DNA from 3 places in the Kitasatospora sp. NPDC058162 genome. Region 1 is predicted to be linked to each of the others. Evidence: riboswitches for the same ligand, from Rfam matches in the RefSeq annotation. Region 1 holds a riboswitch; each other region holds the start of a gene.
What was found. A riboswitch is a leader RNA that binds a small molecule or an ion and turns the genes downstream of it on or off. The one in region 1 is predicted to bind thiamine pyrophosphate.
Positions count from the first base shown of each region.

Region 2: another riboswitch for thiamine pyrophosphate. It lies ahead of thiC (phosphomethylpyrimidine synthase ThiC); the one in region 1 lies ahead of ACFVXG_RS10885 (purine-cytosine permease family protein).
Region 3: another riboswitch for thiamine pyrophosphate. It lies ahead of thiO (glycine oxidase ThiO); the one in region 1 lies ahead of ACFVXG_RS10885 (purine-cytosine permease family protein).

Region 1 is NZ_JBHVUS010000004.1:387,601-393,209, reverse strand. It holds gene ACFVXG_RS10900 (MerR family transcriptional regulator) at 1-672, opposite strand, end outside; tRNA gene ACFVXG_RS10895 (tRNA-Ser) at 803-890, opposite strand; gene ACFVXG_RS10890 (S1C family serine protease) at 954-2,951, opposite strand; TPP riboswitch at 3,160-3,308, shown strand; gene ACFVXG_RS10885 (purine-cytosine permease family protein) at 3,301-4,719, shown strand; gene ACFVXG_RS10880 (glycerophosphodiester phosphodiesterase family protein) at 4,799-5,609, shown strand, end outside.
Region 2 is NZ_JBHVUS010000004.1:170,079-175,687, forward strand. It holds gene ACFVXG_RS09905 (SRPBCC domain-containing protein) at 1-327, opposite strand, end outside; gene ACFVXG_RS09910 (DUF5994 family protein) at 439-840, opposite strand; gene ACFVXG_RS09915 (hypothetical protein) at 986-1,798, opposite strand; gene thiC (phosphomethylpyrimidine synthase ThiC) at 1,946-3,760, opposite strand; TPP riboswitch at 3,755-3,890, opposite strand; gene ACFVXG_RS09925 (DUF5326 family protein) at 4,070-4,270, opposite strand; gene tenA (thiaminase II) at 4,454-5,122, opposite strand; gene ACFVXG_RS09935 (cupin domain-containing protein) at 5,155-5,472, opposite strand.
Region 3 is NZ_JBHVUS010000035.1:9,401-15,009, forward strand. It holds gene ACFVXG_RS37310 (Rv2175c family DNA-binding protein) at 1-188, opposite strand, end outside; gene ACFVXG_RS37315 (NAD(P)/FAD-dependent oxidoreductase) at 231-1,430, opposite strand; TPP riboswitch at 1,684-1,796, shown strand; gene thiO (glycine oxidase ThiO) at 1,800-2,975, shown strand; gene thiS (sulfur carrier protein ThiS) at 2,972-3,196, shown strand; gene ACFVXG_RS37330 (thiazole synthase) at 3,200-3,997, shown strand; gene pknB (Stk1 family PASTA domain-containing Ser/Thr kinase) at 4,096-5,609, shown strand, end outside.

The DNA of each region.
Region 1 (5,609 bases):
CGGGCCGCGGTGGACGACGGTCGCCGCCTCCTCGATCGGCGGCAGGTCGACCACCTCGAAGTCCTCCCGGTCGTCCCGCACGGCGGGCGCGATCTGGAGGGCCGCCCGGATGACCACCGAGCCGTCGCCCTCCGGCGCGTCCTCGTACCGGGCGACGGACGGGCCGACCACCTCGATCCCTGCCTCCGCCACCCGCCGGCACAGCTCCTCGAACAGCGGGCCGATCACCGGGGTGATGTCCTCCGGCGCGTAACTCGCGGCCACACCGCTCAGTTGGGCCGCCCGGACGGACGGCACGGGCTTGACCACGACGTCGTGCTCGGACATGGTCCCCTCACTCTCGATCGTCCGGAGCCTCGCCTCGACCCGGGCCAGCCGCCGCTCGTCCGCCGCGATCGCCTCGGCGAGCTGGGCCCGCCGCAGCCGCAGCATCCCGCGCAGCTCGGCCGGGTCCGGCTGCTCGTCCAGAACGGCCCGGACCTGTTGCAGCGTGAAGCCGAGCTCCTTGAGCGCGATCACCCGGTTCAGCCGGGCGAGTTGGCCCGCCTCGTACGAGCGGTACCCGGTGACCGGGTCCACCCGGGCGGGCCTGAGCAGGCCGATGGCGTCGTAGTGGCGCAGCATCCGCACCGACACCCGGCCGTGGCCGGCGAAGTCTCCGATGTTCAACATGGTGCCCCCACTCCACCGCCTCCCACGGTGTCAGGGTCAACCCCCGCCCGCCGGTCCGCCCCGGAAAACACCGAGGGCGGGTGCCGAACGATGTCGGCACCCGCCCTGAGCAGGTGGTTTCTCCTACCAGCGGAGAGCGTGGGATTCGAACCCACGGTGACGGGTCACGCCACGACAGTTTTCAAGACTGTTCCCTTAGGCCGCTCGGGCAGCTCTCCAGGCGGAGGTCAGCCTAACGGGTCCGGCGGGGTTCGGTGCACACGATTACGCGCGCCCGGAGGTCACTGATCGCCGTCCCGCTGGCCGAGCGTGACCTTGGTGGTCATGGTCTGGCCGTTGCGGGTGTATTCGACGTCGACGGTCTCGCCCGGCTTGTGCGTCCAGATCCGGCTGACCAGGGCGGGGCCGTTCTCGATCGGCGCGCCGCCGAGCTTGGTGATCACGTCGCCCGGCTTGAGGCCGGCCTTGTCGGCGGCGCCGCCGGGGGTGACGGCGGGCTGGCCCTGGACGTCGCGGGTCTGGATCTGCGCGCCGTCGCCCTTGTAGTCGTCGTTGCGCAGCACGTCGAGCTTGGCGTAGACCGGCTTGCCGGTCTTGATCAGGGTGTCCGCGACCCACCGGGCCTGGTTGATCGGGATGGCGAAGCCCAGGCCGATGCTGCCGGCCCGGCCGTTGGCGGAGGCGTTGGACTGGATCGCCGAGTTGATGCCCATCACCGCGCCGCTGGAGTCGAGCAGCGGGCCGCCGGAGTTGCCGGGGTTGATCGAGGCGTCGGTCTGCAGGGCGTTCATGTACGAGGCCTGCGAGCCGGTCTCGTCGCCGGAGGCGACCGGACGGTCCTTGGCGCTGACGATGCCGCTGGTGACGGTGGACTCCAGGCCGTACGGCGCACCGATCGCGATGGTGGTGTCGCCGACGTTGACCTTGTCGGAGTCGGCCAGCGGCAGCGGTGCCAGCTTGCTCTTCGGCGGGTTGTCGATCTTGACCACGGCCACGTCGTAGCCCGCGGCGTTGCCCAGCACGGAGGCGCCGTAGGACGTGCCGTCGGCGAACTTGACGGTCAGTTTGCCGCCGTTGAGGGCCGGCGCGACCACGTGGTTGTTGGTGAGGATGTGGCCCTCGGTGTCGAAGACGAAGCCGGTACCGGTGCCCGACTCGCTGCTGTTCTGCGCCTTGATGGTGACGACGCTGGGCAGCGCGGTCTTGGCGATGGCGGCGATCGACCCGGGGATCGGCTCGTTCTTCTGGGTGTTGCTGGCCTGGACGGTGGTGCTGCGGTGGTCGTCCGCCGAGTTGCTGCTGTTGTTGTGGTCGGTGGCGACCACGCCGACCGCACCGCCCGCGATGCCGGCGACCAGCGCGACGGCCGCGAGCAGGGCGACCAGGCCGCCGCGCTTCTTGCGCGGGCCGCCGGGGCCGCCCGGACCACCGGGGTACTCGCCCGGGTAGCCGAGCGGACCGCCCGGGCCGCCGGGGTAGCCCGCGCCGCCGGAGGCGGCGTCGTGGCCGGCGCCCCAGCCGCCGAGCGGCTGACCGGCGCCGAAGGGGTGGTGGGCGTGCGCGGCGGGCGCGCCGTACGGCTCTGCGGCCGGAGCGCCGTACGGCTCCTGCGCGTTGGCGGCCGGGACGCCGTAGCCCTCGTGGGCGCCGGCGGCGGGCACGCCGTGGGTCGGGGTCGCGTACGGGTTGGTGCCCGGGGTGCCCGGCGGCAGCGCGGGCGCGGCCGGGGCGGGGGCGTGCGCGGCGGCCGGGGCCGGAGCCTCGACCGGAGCCGGCGCGGGCGCGGCGGGCGGCGCGGGCGGCAGCACCGGCGGCGGGGCGTCGATGTAGCCGGTGACCGGGTCGACGGCCGGCTCCTCGACGGCGGGGGCGGCCGGGGCCTCCGGCGCGGGGACCTTGGTGAAGGCGACGGTGGGCTTGTGCCCGCCCTCGACCGGGGCGGCCTCGGCCACGGCGGGCTCGACGACAGCGGGCTCGACGGCGGCGGGCTCGGCCACGGCGGGCTCGACGGCCGGCTCCGGGACCCGGCTGAACGCCATGGTCGGCTGGTGCCCGCTGTCGGCCGGAGCGCCGTCGACCGGGGCGGCGGCCGGAGCCGCGGACCCGTCGGCGGGCTCAGCCACGGGCTCAGCCTTGGGCTCGGGCACCCGGCTGAAGGCCATGGTCGGCTTGTGGCCGCCCTGAGCGGTGCCGTCGGACGCGGCACCCGCCGCCTCCGGAGCCCCCGCGGGCTGCTCCCCCTGCGGCCCGGTGGGCCCAACCTCGCGCTCGGTGCTCACGGACGACCTCCATAGCTGACAGAACCAAGGACCATAGTTTTTCGCACCGGCGATTCGATTGCCGTAAGGACCCCTCTGAATAACTCATAAGAATCCTTAGCCGCCGCCGACGACCGGGGCTCCCCACCCCCGCCCGGCGTCCCGCGATGCGGACCGCGCACCCCGTGGCCTTTGGCGTTCGTACCCGTGCCGGTTAGCCTGTCGCTCCAAACTGACACGCGGGAGCTTGGACCGACCAGGCTGAGAGTGCGCATGTCGACCGTACGCCAGGCCAGTGACCGGCGGACCGTCGAGGGGGCGCTGACCGCCGGAACCTGTCCGGGTAATGCCGGCGTAGGGAGTATCGGCCATGCCGCCTGCTTCGCCATCCTCTTCTTCGGGCGCGCCCGCGTCCAAGGATTTCCCCGACCACCCCGCCGGTTCGGCCGCGGCCACCGCGCTGGTCGACCACCGCGTCGAGGCGCCGCTGGTCCTCGACACCGAGCCGCCGCGCACCCTGCGCTTCCGGGACCACTTCGCGCTCTGGATGAACCTCGGCGTCAGCCTGATCGGCTTCTCCACCGCCGCGACCGTGCTCGGCGCCAAGGGCAGCGAGCTGTCGCTGGCCGCCGCGGTGACGGCGATCGTGGCCGGCACCGCGGTCGGCACCGCGATGCTCGGCGTGGCCGCGCTGATCGGCGCCCGCACCGGCGCCCCGGCGATGGCCAACCTGCGCGGCCTGTTCGGCACCCGGCTGTCCTACCTGCCGACCGTGCTGAACATCGTCCAGTGCGTCGGCTGGGGCGTGTTCGAGCTGCTGACCATCGCGGCGGGCGCGCAGACCGTCGCCCACACCGGCGGCTACCGCTGGCTGTTCGTGCTGCTCGCGGGCGCGCTGACCACCGTCCTGACGATCTGGCCGCTGGGCTCGATCGCCGTGCTGCGCCGCTTCGTCGCCGCGGCGGTCGGGGTCGCGATGGTGTACTTCACCGTCCAGCTGGGCCGGCAGGGCGTGCCGGACCCGGGCGCAGGCAACTGGCACGGCTTCCTGGGCGCCACCGACGCGATGATCGCGGTGTCGATCTCCTTCGTCCCGATGGCCGCCGACTACACCCGGCACTCGCGCACCCCGCGCTCCTCCTTCTGGGGCAGCTTCTCCGGCTACACCGTCGCCCAGGTCTGGTGCTACGTGCTCGGCCTGATGGCGCTGCTGCAGTCCGACGGCGACCCGAGCCGGATCTTCGACTCCTTCCTCGGCGTCTGGGCCGGCTGGCTGTTCCTGCTGGTGCTGGTGCTGCGCGAGACCGACCAGTCCTTCGCCAACGTCTACTCGACCGCGATGTCGCTGCAGAACCTGCTGCCGCGGGTGGACCGCCGGGTGCTGAGCGGCGGGATCGGCGTGCTGACCACCGTGCTGGCGCTGCGGATCGACCGCTTCACCGACACCTACAGCAACTTCCTCGGCCTGATCGGCTCGGTCTTCGTGCCGCTGCTGGCGGTGCTGGCGGTGGACTACTTCTTCGGCGCCGGCCGGCACGGCTGGGACCTCTCCGAGCGGGCGCCGTCCCGCTGGCTGATGCTGCTGCCGTGGGTGCTGGGCTTCGCCGTCTACCAGTTCATCGCGCCGACCGCGGTGGCCGACTGGTGGGTCAACTTCTGGACCTCGGCGCAGGAAGCCCTGCACTTCACCCCGCAGGAGTGGACCTCGGCCTCGCTGTTCGCCTTCCTGGTGCCGGCGCTGGTCACCTGGGCCCTCACCCCGCTGACCCGCCGCACCGCCCGGGCCTGAGCGACCGGAGGCGGAGCCGGCCCCGCAGGTTGGCACCGGCTTCGCCCCCGGTTCACCCCCGCCCCCTATCGTTGGGGCCGTGACCAGCCCAGACCTGCCCTCGGCGGCGGCGCGCACCGCGCCCTCCGTCCAGGTGATCGCCCACCGCGGTTCCTCCCACGCCCTGCCCGAGCACACCCTCGCGGCGTACCGGCGCGCGCTCGACGAGGGCGCGGACGCCGTCGAGTGCGACGTCCGGGTGACGGCCGACGGCCACCTGGTCTGCGTGCACGACCGCCGGATCGGCCGGGTCTCGAACGGCCGGGGCACCGTCTCCGCGATGACCCTGGCCGAGCTGGAGGCGTACGACTTTGGCGCCTGGAAGACCGGCCGGCCCAGCACCGACCCCGAGCTGCGCGGCGTGCTGCGGCTGGACCGGCTGCTGGAGCTGGTGGTGGACTGCGGCCGCCCGGTGGACCTGGCGATCGAGACCAAGCACCCGGTGCGCTTCCGCGGCCGGGTCGAGGCCGAGCTGCTGCGCACCCTGGAGCGGTACAAGATCGGCGCCACCCGGGAGGGCGACCGCCCGTCCGCCCGGATCATGAGCTTCTCCTCGATCGCGCTGAACCGGGTGACCGCCGCCGCGCCCGAGTACGGGCGGGTGTTCCTGATCGAACGGATGCTGCCGCTGCTCGGCCGGCTCCGCCCCGGGCAGCCGCTGCCGGGCGGGGCGCGGATCGCCGGTCCGGGCATCGAGCTGATCAAGGCCAAGCCGCAGCTGGTCCCCCGGCTGCGCGAGCTGGGCCACGAGGTGCACGTGTGGACGGTGGACGAGCCGGCCGACGTCGAGCTCTGCCTGGAGCTCGGGGTCTCCGCGATCATCACCAACAAGCCCGCCGAGGTCCTGGCCC
Region 2 (5,609 bases), 220 kb from region 1:
GAAGGTCAGCGTGGAGTGCATCGCGGTGCCGTCCACCGCCATCGTGAAGGACTCGTCGGGCCGGATCTCGGTGATCCGCGCCTTCAGCGGGTACCGGTCACCGGTGGCCTCGATGACCATGGTGCTGTCGTAGCGCCCGCCCACCTCCGGCTCGATGGTCACCGTGTCCAGCGGCACGTGGGTGCCCACCGGGCCCCAGAAGCGGACGAACTGCTCCGGCTCGACGTACGCCCGGAACACGTCGGCCGGCGTGCCCGGCAGCTCCCGGGTGAGGGTCAGCTCGCCCAGGCCCTCGGTCATCTCGGTCGTCGCAGTCATCTCGGTCATCCCGGTATCCCCTCAGCAATCACATCGTCGCTTGCACAGGGGTAGACCGGAGTCGCGTCGAGAACTCATCGCCCTCCGGGAAAATTCTTCGCGGAGATCCTTCGCCGGCCGTCAGCCGAGCAGGAGCTCCGCGGCCGGGGTGTGGTTCCCGGTCGCCGAGGCGCCGGCCATCGCGGAAGCCGCCGTCGCCGGGGCGGTGCCGGGCGGCACCACCAGCAGCAGGAAGTGGTCCTGGAAGCCCCGGGTGACGCTGATCGTCGCGTCGCTGCCGGTGAACCAGTTGATCTTGATCGTCAGGCCGTTCGCCGCGACCGACCGGGGCACTCCGCTCCACGCCGAGGTGTCCAGACCGACCCGGACGATGCGCCCGAAGTGGGCACCGAGCGCGGTGATCAGGTCCGGCAGTTCCGCCAGCACCCGGTCCGAGCGGGGCCACCAGGCACCGTCGAAGACGCCCTGCCGCGACATCGTCGGCTCGAGCTCCAGCCGCGGCAGCAGCGGAGTACCGGGCACCGTCCACGGCCCTGGAGCGGCGGAGCTGGGGAGAGGAATCGGCATCATCAGGAGCCGCCCGTCCGGTCCACGCGGGACCCATCACGACCCAGGGCGACGTCGGCGCTGATGCCGGTGTACGAAATGTCCTCGGCTGTCTCCCACGCTATTCCGCCACACCCCCGTCCGGACTCCGCCAGACAGCCAGGCCCTCGTACGTGAAGACACAGCGGAGCCCCACCCACTCCTCGGCGTCGTCGCAGCGGAGGGAGCGGTCCGCGAAGGCGGTTCGGAGGTCTTCGAGCGGTATCACCGTGAAGGCCTCGCCCGTCTCCACGGGGAAGTGGCGGACCTCGAGCCAGCCCTCACGCACGTACGGGAGCAGGGGAGCGAGCTGGCGATCGACCCACTCGGAGAGCTCCACGCCGGTCAGCTCGGTCGGCAGGTCCTCCCAGATGCCGAACGGCCCGGTGAGCATGCCGCTGAACTCGGCGGCAGAGATCAGCACCCTCTGTTGCTCGCGGGAGAGCTCGTCCCAGGCGGGCAGACCGTCACCGGTCGGAGCCGGAAGCGCGCTCGCGTGCCACGACTCGCGTGCGGACTCGGTGGCGTGCAGGTCGAACGTCACTGCCGTCTTCGGGCTCCAGAGCCAGTTGGCCGGCTCGGCGAGAACCTCCCGGAGCGCCGGGCCGGTCACCACGGGATCGGTCGGGGCAGCACCGAGCCCCTGCCGGGTCCGGACGGTGAGCAGGCCGCGCTCGACGAGGTCCAGCGCAACCGCAGCCAACTGCGGTACCAGAGCGCGCTGTTCGTCCCGGGTGTAGCTGCGCAGCGGCGGAGCATCGTTCGCCCCGGCCCACCGGAGATCAATTCCGTACTGCTGGGCCGTTCCGGCCAGACACGACTGCCACAGACCACAGCGCATCAGCGTCTGCTCGGCCGGGCTCAAGGCATTCCAGGGCTTCACGGCACGGATCATCCCAGGCACGGCCCCGCGTCACCGAGCGGATTTCCGCGCGGCAACGGCCCTGCCGCCGGACCGGCACCAGCCCGGAGGCCGGAGCCCGCCACCCCGAAGCGCTGCTCCAGGAACCGTCCCTGGAGCAGCGCCTGCGTCGGTGCGATGTCAGTCGGCCAGCGGGAGGTACACCCGGTTGCCCTGGGCGGCGAACTCCTCGGACTTGGCCTGCATGCCGGCCAGCGCCTCAGCGTCGAAGTCGCTGGAGACGGCCGTGGAGCCGTCGCCGTGCTCGTCGCGGATCTTCTGGCTGATCTTCATCGAGCAGAACTTCGGGCCGCACATCGAGCAGAAGTGGGCCGTCTTGGCGGGTTCGGCGGGGAGGGTCTCGTCGTGGAACTCGCGGGCGGTCTCCGGGTCGAGGGCCAGGTTGAACTGGTCCTCCCAGCGGAACTCGAAGCGGGCGTCGGAGAGGGCGTCGTCCCAGGCCTGGGCGCCGGGGTGGCCCTTGGCGAGGTCGGCGGCGTGGGCCGCGATCTTGTAGGTGATCACGCCGGTCTTGACGTCGTCCCGGTTGGGCAGGCCCAGGTGCTCCTTGGGCGTGACGTAGCAGAGCATCGCGGTGCCCCACCAGGCGATCATGGCGGCGCCGATGCCCGAGGTGATGTGGTCGTAGCCGGGGGCGACGTCGGTGGTGAGGGGGCCGAGGGTGTAGAACGGCGCCTCGTCGCAGATCTCCTTCTGGAGATCCATGTTCTCCTTGATCTTGTTCATCGGGACGTGGCCCGGGCCCTCGATCATCACCTGGACGTCGCGCTCGCGGGCGATCCGGCCGAGCTCGCCGAGGGTCTGCAGTTCGGCGAACTGGGCCTCGTCGTTGGCGTCGGCGATGGAGCCGGGGCGCAGGCCGTCACCGAGCGAGAAGGTGACGTCGTAGGCGGCGAGGATGTCGCAGAGTTCCTCGAAGTTGGTGTAGAGGAAGTTCTCCTGGTGGTGCGCCAGGCACCAGGCGGCCATGATCGAGCCGCCGCGCGAGACGATGCCGGTCTTGCGGCGCGCGGTGAGCGGGACGTACCGCAGCAGCACGCCGGCGTGGACGGTCATGTAGTCGACGCCCTGCTCGCACTGCTCGATGATGGTGTCCCGGTAGACCTCCCAGCTCAGCTCCTCGGCCTTGCCGTCGACCTTCTCCAGGGCCTGGTAGAGCGGCACGGTGCCGATCGGCACGGGGGAGTTGCGCAGGATCCACTCGCGGGTGGTGTGGATGTTGCGGCCGGTGGAGAGGTCCATGACGGTGTCGGCGCCCCAGCGGGTGGCCCAGGTCATCTTCTCCACCTCCTCCTCGATCGAGGAGGTGACGGCGGAGTTGCCGATGTTGGCGTTGATCTTCACCAGGAAGTTGGTGCCGATGATGGCCGGCTCCACCTCGGGGTGGTTCACGTTGACCGGGATGACGGCGCGGCCGCGGGCCACCTCGTCCCGGACGAACTCCGGCTCCAGGCCTTCGCGCAGCGCCACGAACTCCATCTCCGGCGTCACCACGCCCCGCTTGGCGTAAGCGAGTTGGGTGACGGCGGCGCCACCGCGGCCGCGCAGCGGGCGGCGCGGGCGGCCGGGGAAGACGGCGTCCAGGTTGCGCAGGTTGCCGCCGCGCGGGGAGGTGTGCTTGATCCCGTCGTCCTCGGGGCGCGCCTCGCGGCCGTCGTACTCCTCGACGTCGCCGCGCAGGCGGATCCAGGAGTCGCGCAGGGCGGGCAGGCCGCGGCGCACGTCGGGCTCGTACGCCGGGTCGGTGTACGGGCCGGAGGTGTCGTACAGCGGGACGGTCCGGCCGTTGGTGAGCTGCACCTCGCGGAACGGGACCCGCAGGTCGGGGCGGGATCCGTCGCGGTAGGCCTTGCGCCAGGCCGGGGTCGGGTAGCCCGTGCGCTCGCTGCTGGGGGCGCTCTGGGCAGACTGCGGCTGTGCGTCGAACGTGGTCATCTGACCTCTACTCCCTACGCCGGCATTACCCGGTCCAGGTTCCTGCGGTCGACGCAGCCGTCGGTCCGTCCGTCGACGGTCCGGTCAGCGCCCTCTCAGCCCGGTGCTCCGAGCTCCCGCGTCGCAGGCGGTGTTGCCTGCACATGACGCCCAACACCGTAGCGAGCCGATCGCCGCAGGTCCAGACGGTCTCCGAACGGAACCGGTGGGGAACCGGCGGGGAACCGACCGGGGAAAAGGCCGAGGCCCGGCCCCCGCGGACGGGGTGCCGGGCCTCCGGGAGTGCTCCGCGCGGCGCGCGGAGCGGGGTCAGCCCTTGGCGGCCTTCTTGACCAGGATCACCACGGCGGCGGCGATGCCGACGACCACCAGCAGCTTGATCACGATGCTCAGCAGGGCGCCGACCACGCCGAACACGAAGGCGATGATGTTCCAGGCCAGCACCAGGACCAGCACCGGGATGACGATGTTGCGCACCCAGGAGGGCAGCGACTTCCAGAGCTCAGCCATGTCGGTTCCTCTTCTCCCCTCGGGTCGGCCGCCGTCCGGTAACCGCATCCCGCTTGCTTTCGATGCTTCGATCGTACGGTGGCGCGGGCGCCGTAACGAGGGCCAACGGCCCGGAGAGAACCCCTAGATCACCCCGATCCGACCCCCCGGGGGGACCCCCGAGAAACGGCGGGGGGTGCCGGATCAGACCGGCCAGCGCTCCCCGCGCCAGGCGGCGTCCCAGAACATCCACTCGTAGCGCGAGGTGGTCCCGAAGTGCTCGACCACCCGGCGGCGTTCGGCCGCCGAGAGCTCCTCGCCGAGCCGGTCGGTGAGCGCCAGCACCCGGCGGACCACGGACTGGAAGGCCTCGTCGCCGTAGGTGGCGATCCACTTGGCGTACAGCGGGTCGGGGGAGCCCTGGGCGAGCAGTGCCTCGCCGACCCGGGCGTAGATCCAGTAGCACGGCAGCACCGCGCCGAGCGCCTCGGCGAAGGAGCCGCCGTAGACGGTGGCCAGCAGGTAGCTGGTGTAGGCGCGGGTGGTCGGCAGCACCGGTTCGGCGGCGGCCTCGGCGGCGGTGCCGCCGAAGGCGGTCAGGAACTCGGCGTGCATGCCCTGCTCGGCGGCCAGCGCGCCGACCGCGTCGTCGGCGAAGGCCCGGACGTCCGCCTCGCCGGGGGCCTTGGCGGCGCAGACGGCGAGGGCGCGGGCGTAGTCGCGCAGGTAGTGCGAGTCCTGGACGACGAAGTGGCGGAAGGCCTCGCGCGGCAGGGTGCCGTCGGTGAGGCCGCCGATGAAGGGGTGGGCGAGGATCTCGGCGTAGATCGGCTCGATCGACGCCCAGAGCTCGTCGGTGAGGCTACGGGTCATGCGAACGACCATAACGACCGTGGGGCCGGTCCTCAGTCCTCCGGCGGGGAGAACACCACCAGCACCCGCAGTTCCTCGGTGATGTGGTGGAACCGGTGCGGGGTGCCGGCCGGGACGTACACCACGGTGCCGCGCCCGACGGTCGTGGTCTCGGCGCCGACCGTCAACTCGGCGCGGCCGCTGATCACCTGGTAGATCTCGTCCTGGTCGTGCGCGGTCTGGGTGTCGGTGTCGCCGGGGGCGAGCGCGTACAGCCCGGCGGACATCCGCGGTTCGCGCAGGAACCGCAGGTACGCACCGTCGTTGGCCGCCCGCTCGGCGTCCAGTTCGTCCAGCCGGAACACCTTCACCGCTGCCGTCCTCCTTCGTCCGTCACCACCGCCGCGGCCGCCGGGCCCCCGCCCGTCGGCTCCGCCCCGTCCACCTCCAGGACCAGGGGCATTCAACACCAACTCGTCCGATGGGAGCTTCCCCCGCGGCGGGGCGC
Region 3 (5,609 bases), on a different contig from region 1:
CCCGGACCGTCGATGAACGCCGCCGGGACCTGCAGCGACTTGTTCGGGCCGCGCCGGACGGCGACCAGGCCGCCGCTCTTGACCAGGTCACGCACTTCGGTGACCCGGACCCCCCACTGCTCCGAGATGTCGGGCAGGTACATCCAGTCGGTGACCAGGGCTTCAATCTTGCTTTCGATCTCACTCACGTCACCAGACTGCCACCTCCGCGGCCCGCCGCGCACCAGGCACTACCCCGCGACGGCTCCCTTGAGCGGCACCGAGGGGTCCGCGGCGAGCGCCCGGTCGAGCACCGCACCGCGTTCGATCAGCTTCCGGCCCTGGGTGAGGTCGCGCGGCCGGTCCACGGTCAGCAGGGCGCTCGGCGCCCCGTCGCGCAGCCAGAGCACCGACCAGGCGGCGTCCCGCGGGCTGCCGCGCCACAGCAGTTCGTCGCCCTCGGCGTGCCGACCGGCGTACTGGACCATCCGCCCGAACTGCTCGGACCAGAAGTACGGCACCGGGTCGTACGGCGCGTCCGCCCCGAGCACGGCGTCGGCCGCCGCCCCGCCGGACTGCAGCGCGTGGTCCCAGTGCTGCACGGCCAGCCGGGCGCCGGAGCGGGCCGACGGGTAGCTGACGCAGTCCCCGGCCGCGAACACCCCGGGCAGACCGGTGCGCAGCCGCCCGTCCACCACGACCGCGCCGGCGGCGTCCAGCTCGACGCCCGAACCGGCCAGCCAGCCGGTCGCGGGCCCGGCTCCGATGCCGACCACCACCTCGTCGGCCGGCAGGTGGGAGCCGTCGGCCAGCAGCACCGCCCCCGGCTCGACGGCGGCCACGCCGACCCCGCAGCGCAGCTCGACCCCGGCCTCGGCGTACCAGGCGGCCATCGCCGAGCCGACCTCGGTCGGCAGCGCGCCCGGCACCGGCGCCGGACCGGCCTCGACCACGGTCACCGCGCAGCCGGCCTGGCGCGCGGCGGTGGACACCTCGGCCCCGATCCAGCCCGCGCCGACCAGCACCAGCCGCAGCCCGGGGCGCAGCAGGGCGCGCAGCGCCAGGGCGTCGTCCAGGGTGTGCAGCAGGTGCGCGCGCTCGGCCCCGGGCAGGGCGCGCGGGGTGGCGCCGGTGGCGATCACCAGGGAGTCGTACGGCAGGTCGCCGCCGTCGGTGTGCAGCACGCCCGGGGTCAGGCCGGTGGCGCGGCGGCCGGTGAGCAGCTCGATGCCGAGCTGCCCGTAGTCGATGTCCAGGGTGGTGGCGTCGGCCTTGCCGAGCAGCACGTCCTTGGAGAGCGGCGGCCGGTCGTACGGCGCGTGCCGCTCCTCGCCGACCAGGACGATCCGCCCCCGCCAGCCGCCCTGCCGCAGCCTCAGGGCGCACTGCGCCCCGGCCAGCCCGGCTCCGACGACGACGACCACCCGGTCCGTTCCGCTCAGCTCTGCCACGCCCGTCACTGTACCCAGCGCCGCCGGTGCCCCCGCGCCCGTCTCACCCCTCACACGGCCCTTCGGCCAGGCTGACCCCCGGCGTTAAGACCGACCGGCACATGGTGGGTGGAGGAAGGAGCGGCGTCCGGGCCGAGTCTGGCAAGGCGGAGGAGGGAGTAGCAGCGGAGCTGCGACGACCGACGACAACGCAGTCCAGGCGACAGCCCGGGCGGCGTGACGCCGCCCACCATGTGCCGGTCGGTCTAAGGTGGTGGCACCACACGGGAGCCCGGCGGACCGGGCTGAGAGGCGGGCTGACACGGCCTGCGACCGTCCGAACCTGATCCGGGTCATACCGGCGAAGGGAGAAGAGCAGCTTTGTCACGCATGCCATCGGGCAGCCGCGCCGACGTGCTGGTGATCGGCGGGGGCGTCATCGGCCTCGCCGTCGCCTGGCGCGCCGCGCAGCGCGGGCTGCGGAACGTGATCGTGGTCGACCCCGGCCACGGCCGGGGGGCGGCCGGCGTCGCCGCCGGGATGCTCGCCCCGGTCACCGAGCTGCAGTACGGCGAGGAGCCGCTGCTGCACCTGGGGATGGCCTCCAACCGGCGGTACGAGGGCTTCGCCGCCGAGCTCACCGAGGCCAGCGGCGGCCTGGACACCGGCTACCGCCGGTGCGGCACCATCGCCGTCGCGCTGGACTCCGACGACCGCGCGGAACTGCGCGAACTGTACGCCTTCCACCAGCGGCTGGGCCTGGACTCCAGCTGGCTGACCGGCCGGGAGGCCCGCCGGCTGGAGCCGATGCTCGCCCCCGGGGTGCGCGGCGGCCTGCACGCCGCGGACGACCACCAGGTCGATCCGCGCCGGCTGCTCACCGCCCTGGTCGCCGCCTGCGAGCGGGCCGGCGTCCGGCTGCACCGGGCCGAGGCCGTCGAGCTGCTGGTCGACGGCGGCCGCGCGGTCGGCGCCCGGCTGGACGACGGGGAGTCCGTGGCCGCCGAGCAGGTGGTCCTCGCCGCCGGCCCGCACAGCCACCGGCTGCCCGGCCTGCCCGAGGGGGTGCTGCCCGCGGTGCGCCCGGTGAAGGGGCAGATCGTCCGGCTGCGGATCCCGGAGGCCTACCGGCCGTTCCTGTCCCGCAACGTCCGCGCGGTGGTGCGCGGCCGGCACCTGTACCTGGTGCCGCGGGAGAACGGCGAGCTGGTGATCGGCGCGACCACCGAGGAGCAGGGCTACGACACCACCGTCACCGCCGGCGGGGTGTACGAACTCCTGCGTGACGCCCACGAGTTGGTCCCGGGGATCACCGAACTCCCGCTCGTCGAGACCTCCGCCGGGCTGCGCCCCGGCTCGCCGGACAACGCCCCGCTGCTGGGCCCGACCGACCTGCCCGGACTGGTCGCCGCCACCGGCCACTACCGCAACGGCGTCCTGCTCACCCCGGTGACCGCCGACCTGCTCGCCGACTACCTGGCGACCGGCGAAGTCCCCCAGCCGGCAAGGCCGTTCGCGCCCACCCGGTTCTCCCCCGCATCCCCCGTCGCGAAGGCCTCCGCATGACCGAGATCGCCCTGACCGAGATCGACCTGACCGTCAACGGCGAGCCCCGCCGGGTGCCCGCCACCACCACCCTCGCCGAACTGGTGGCCACCGTCAGCGCCGCCAACACCGGTGTCGCCGCCGCCCTCAACGAGGCCGTGGTGCCGCGCAGTTCGTGGCCCGGGACGACGCTGGACAGCGGCGACCGGATCGAGATCCTGACCGCCGTCCAGGGAGGCTGAACCATGGCCGACGACCTGCTGACCATCGCCGGGACGACCTTCTCCTCCCGGCTCATCATGGGCACCGGCGGTGCGCCGAGCCTGGAGGTCCTGGAGCGCGCCCTGCTCGCCTCCGGCACCGAGCTGACCACCGTGGCCATGCGCCGGGTCGACGCGGGCACCCAGGGCTCCGTCCTGGACGTGCTGACCCGCAACGGCATCCGGGTGCTGCCCAACACGGCCGGCTGCTTCACCGCCGGCGAGGCCGTGCTGACCGCCCGGCTGGCCCGCGAGGCGCTCGGCACCGACTGGGTGAAGCTGGAGGTGATCGCCGACGAGCGCACCCTGCTGCCGGACCCGATCGAGCTGCTGGACGCCGCCGAGACGCTGGTCGACGACGGCTTCACGGTGCTCCCGTACACCAACGACGACCCGGTGCTGGCCCGCAAGCTGGAGGACGTCGGCTGCGCGGCGATCATGCCGCTGGGCTCGCCGATCGGCTCCGGGCTGGGCATCCGCAACCCGCACAACTTCCAGCTGATCGTGGAGGGCGCCGGCGTCCCGGTGATCCTGGACGCCGGCGCCGGCACCGCCTCCGACGTCGCGCTGGCGATGGAGCTGGGCTGCGCCGCGGTGATGCTCGCCTCCGCGGTGACCCGGGCTCAGGACCCGGTGCTGATGGCCGAGGCGATGCGGCACGCCGCCGAGGCGGGCCGGCTCGCCCACCGGGCCGGCCGCATCCCGCGCCGCTTCCACGCCGAGGCCTCCTCGGCGATGGCCGGCCGGGCCGACCTGGACACCCGGGAGCGGCCGGCGTTCTGAACCGCCGCGGGCCCGTCCCGCATGTCACAAGCCGGTCCCGGAGGCGGTGTCCGCCGGGACCGGCCTCCGCCCGCCCCACTAGACTCCCCCGGGTGGACATGGCATTGCACGACCCCCTGATCGGTACCGTGCTCGACAACCGGTACCGGGTCGAGCGGCGCATCGCGACCGGCGGGATGTCCACCGTCTACCGGGGCACCGACACCCGGCTGGACCGGGTGGTCGCCCTCAAGGTGATGCACCCCCAGCTGGCCGGGGACGAGGGCTTCACCGCCCGCTTCATCCGCGAGGCCAAGGCGGTCGCCAAGCTCTCCCACCCCAACGTGGTCAACGTCTTCGACCAGGGCGCGGACGGCGGAAACGTTTTCCTCGCCATGGAGTACGTGCCCGGCCGCACCCTGCGCGACCTGCTGCGCGACCGCGGCGCGCTGTCCGTCCGGGCCGCGCTGGACGTGCTGGAGCCGGTGCTCGCCGCCCTCGGCGCCGCCCACCGGGCCGGGCTGGTGCACCGGGACGTCAAGCCGGAGAACGTGCTGATCACCGAGAGCGGCCTGGTCAAGGTCGCCGACTTCGGCCTGGTCCGGGTGCTCGGCAGCGCCGACGGCGCGCCCACCTCGACCAGCACCGCCACCGGCGGCACGGTCATGGGCACGGTCTCCTACCTGGCCCCCGAGCAGATCCTCCCGGACGCCCCGACCGACCAGCGGGTCGACGTCTACGCGGCCGGCATCCTGCTGTACGAGATGCTCACCGGCCGCCGCCCGCACACCGGCGACAACCCCGTCCAGGTCATGTACAAGCACCTGCACGAGGACGTCCCCGCCCCCTCGCTGACCGCCCCCGCCGTCGCCCCGGCCCTGGACGCCATAGTGGCCGGTGCCTGTGCCCGGGCCGCCGACGCCCGCCCGTACGACGCGGTGGAGCTGCTCGCCGCCCTCCAGCGGGTCCGCCGCACGCTCACCCCCGAGGAGCTGGACGCCGAGCCGCCCGCCTCCACCCGGCCCAGCCCGCGCTACCCGACCAGCGAGCCGACCTCGGTGATCCAGCCGCTGCCCCGGCCCGTCGACGCCCCGCCCGCGGAGCGCACCAGCGTGCTGGACGTACCGGCCGAGCTGATGGACCAGCTGCTGGTCGAGCCCCGCCCGTACGACGAGCCGACCCCGGTCCGGCCCCGCCGGCCGGGCCGGACGCGCCGCCTCCCGCGCAAGCCGCTGATCTGGGCAGCCGCGCTGACCGCCCTGGTACTGGCGGTCGGCGGCGTCACGTACGGGATCTCCGAGGGGCTGTACGGCTCGGTGCCGAGCGTGCTCGGCAAGGACCGGGCGCAGGCGCAGCGGATCCTGGACGGGGAGGGCATGCACGGCCGGTTCGTCGAGGTGTTCAGCGAGTCCGTCCCGGCCGGACAGGTGATCTCCACCGACCCCGGGGTGGGCGCGCGCACCCGCAAGAGCGACTCGGTGACGGTCACCCTCTCCAAGGGCCCCAAGCGGATCGCCGTGCCGGACGTCACCGGCAAGAGCGCGGACGACGCGGCCGCCGCCCTGGCCGGCGCCCAGCTGACCAGGGGCGGGGTGACCCAGACCTACAACGACTCCGTGCCGGAGGGATCGGT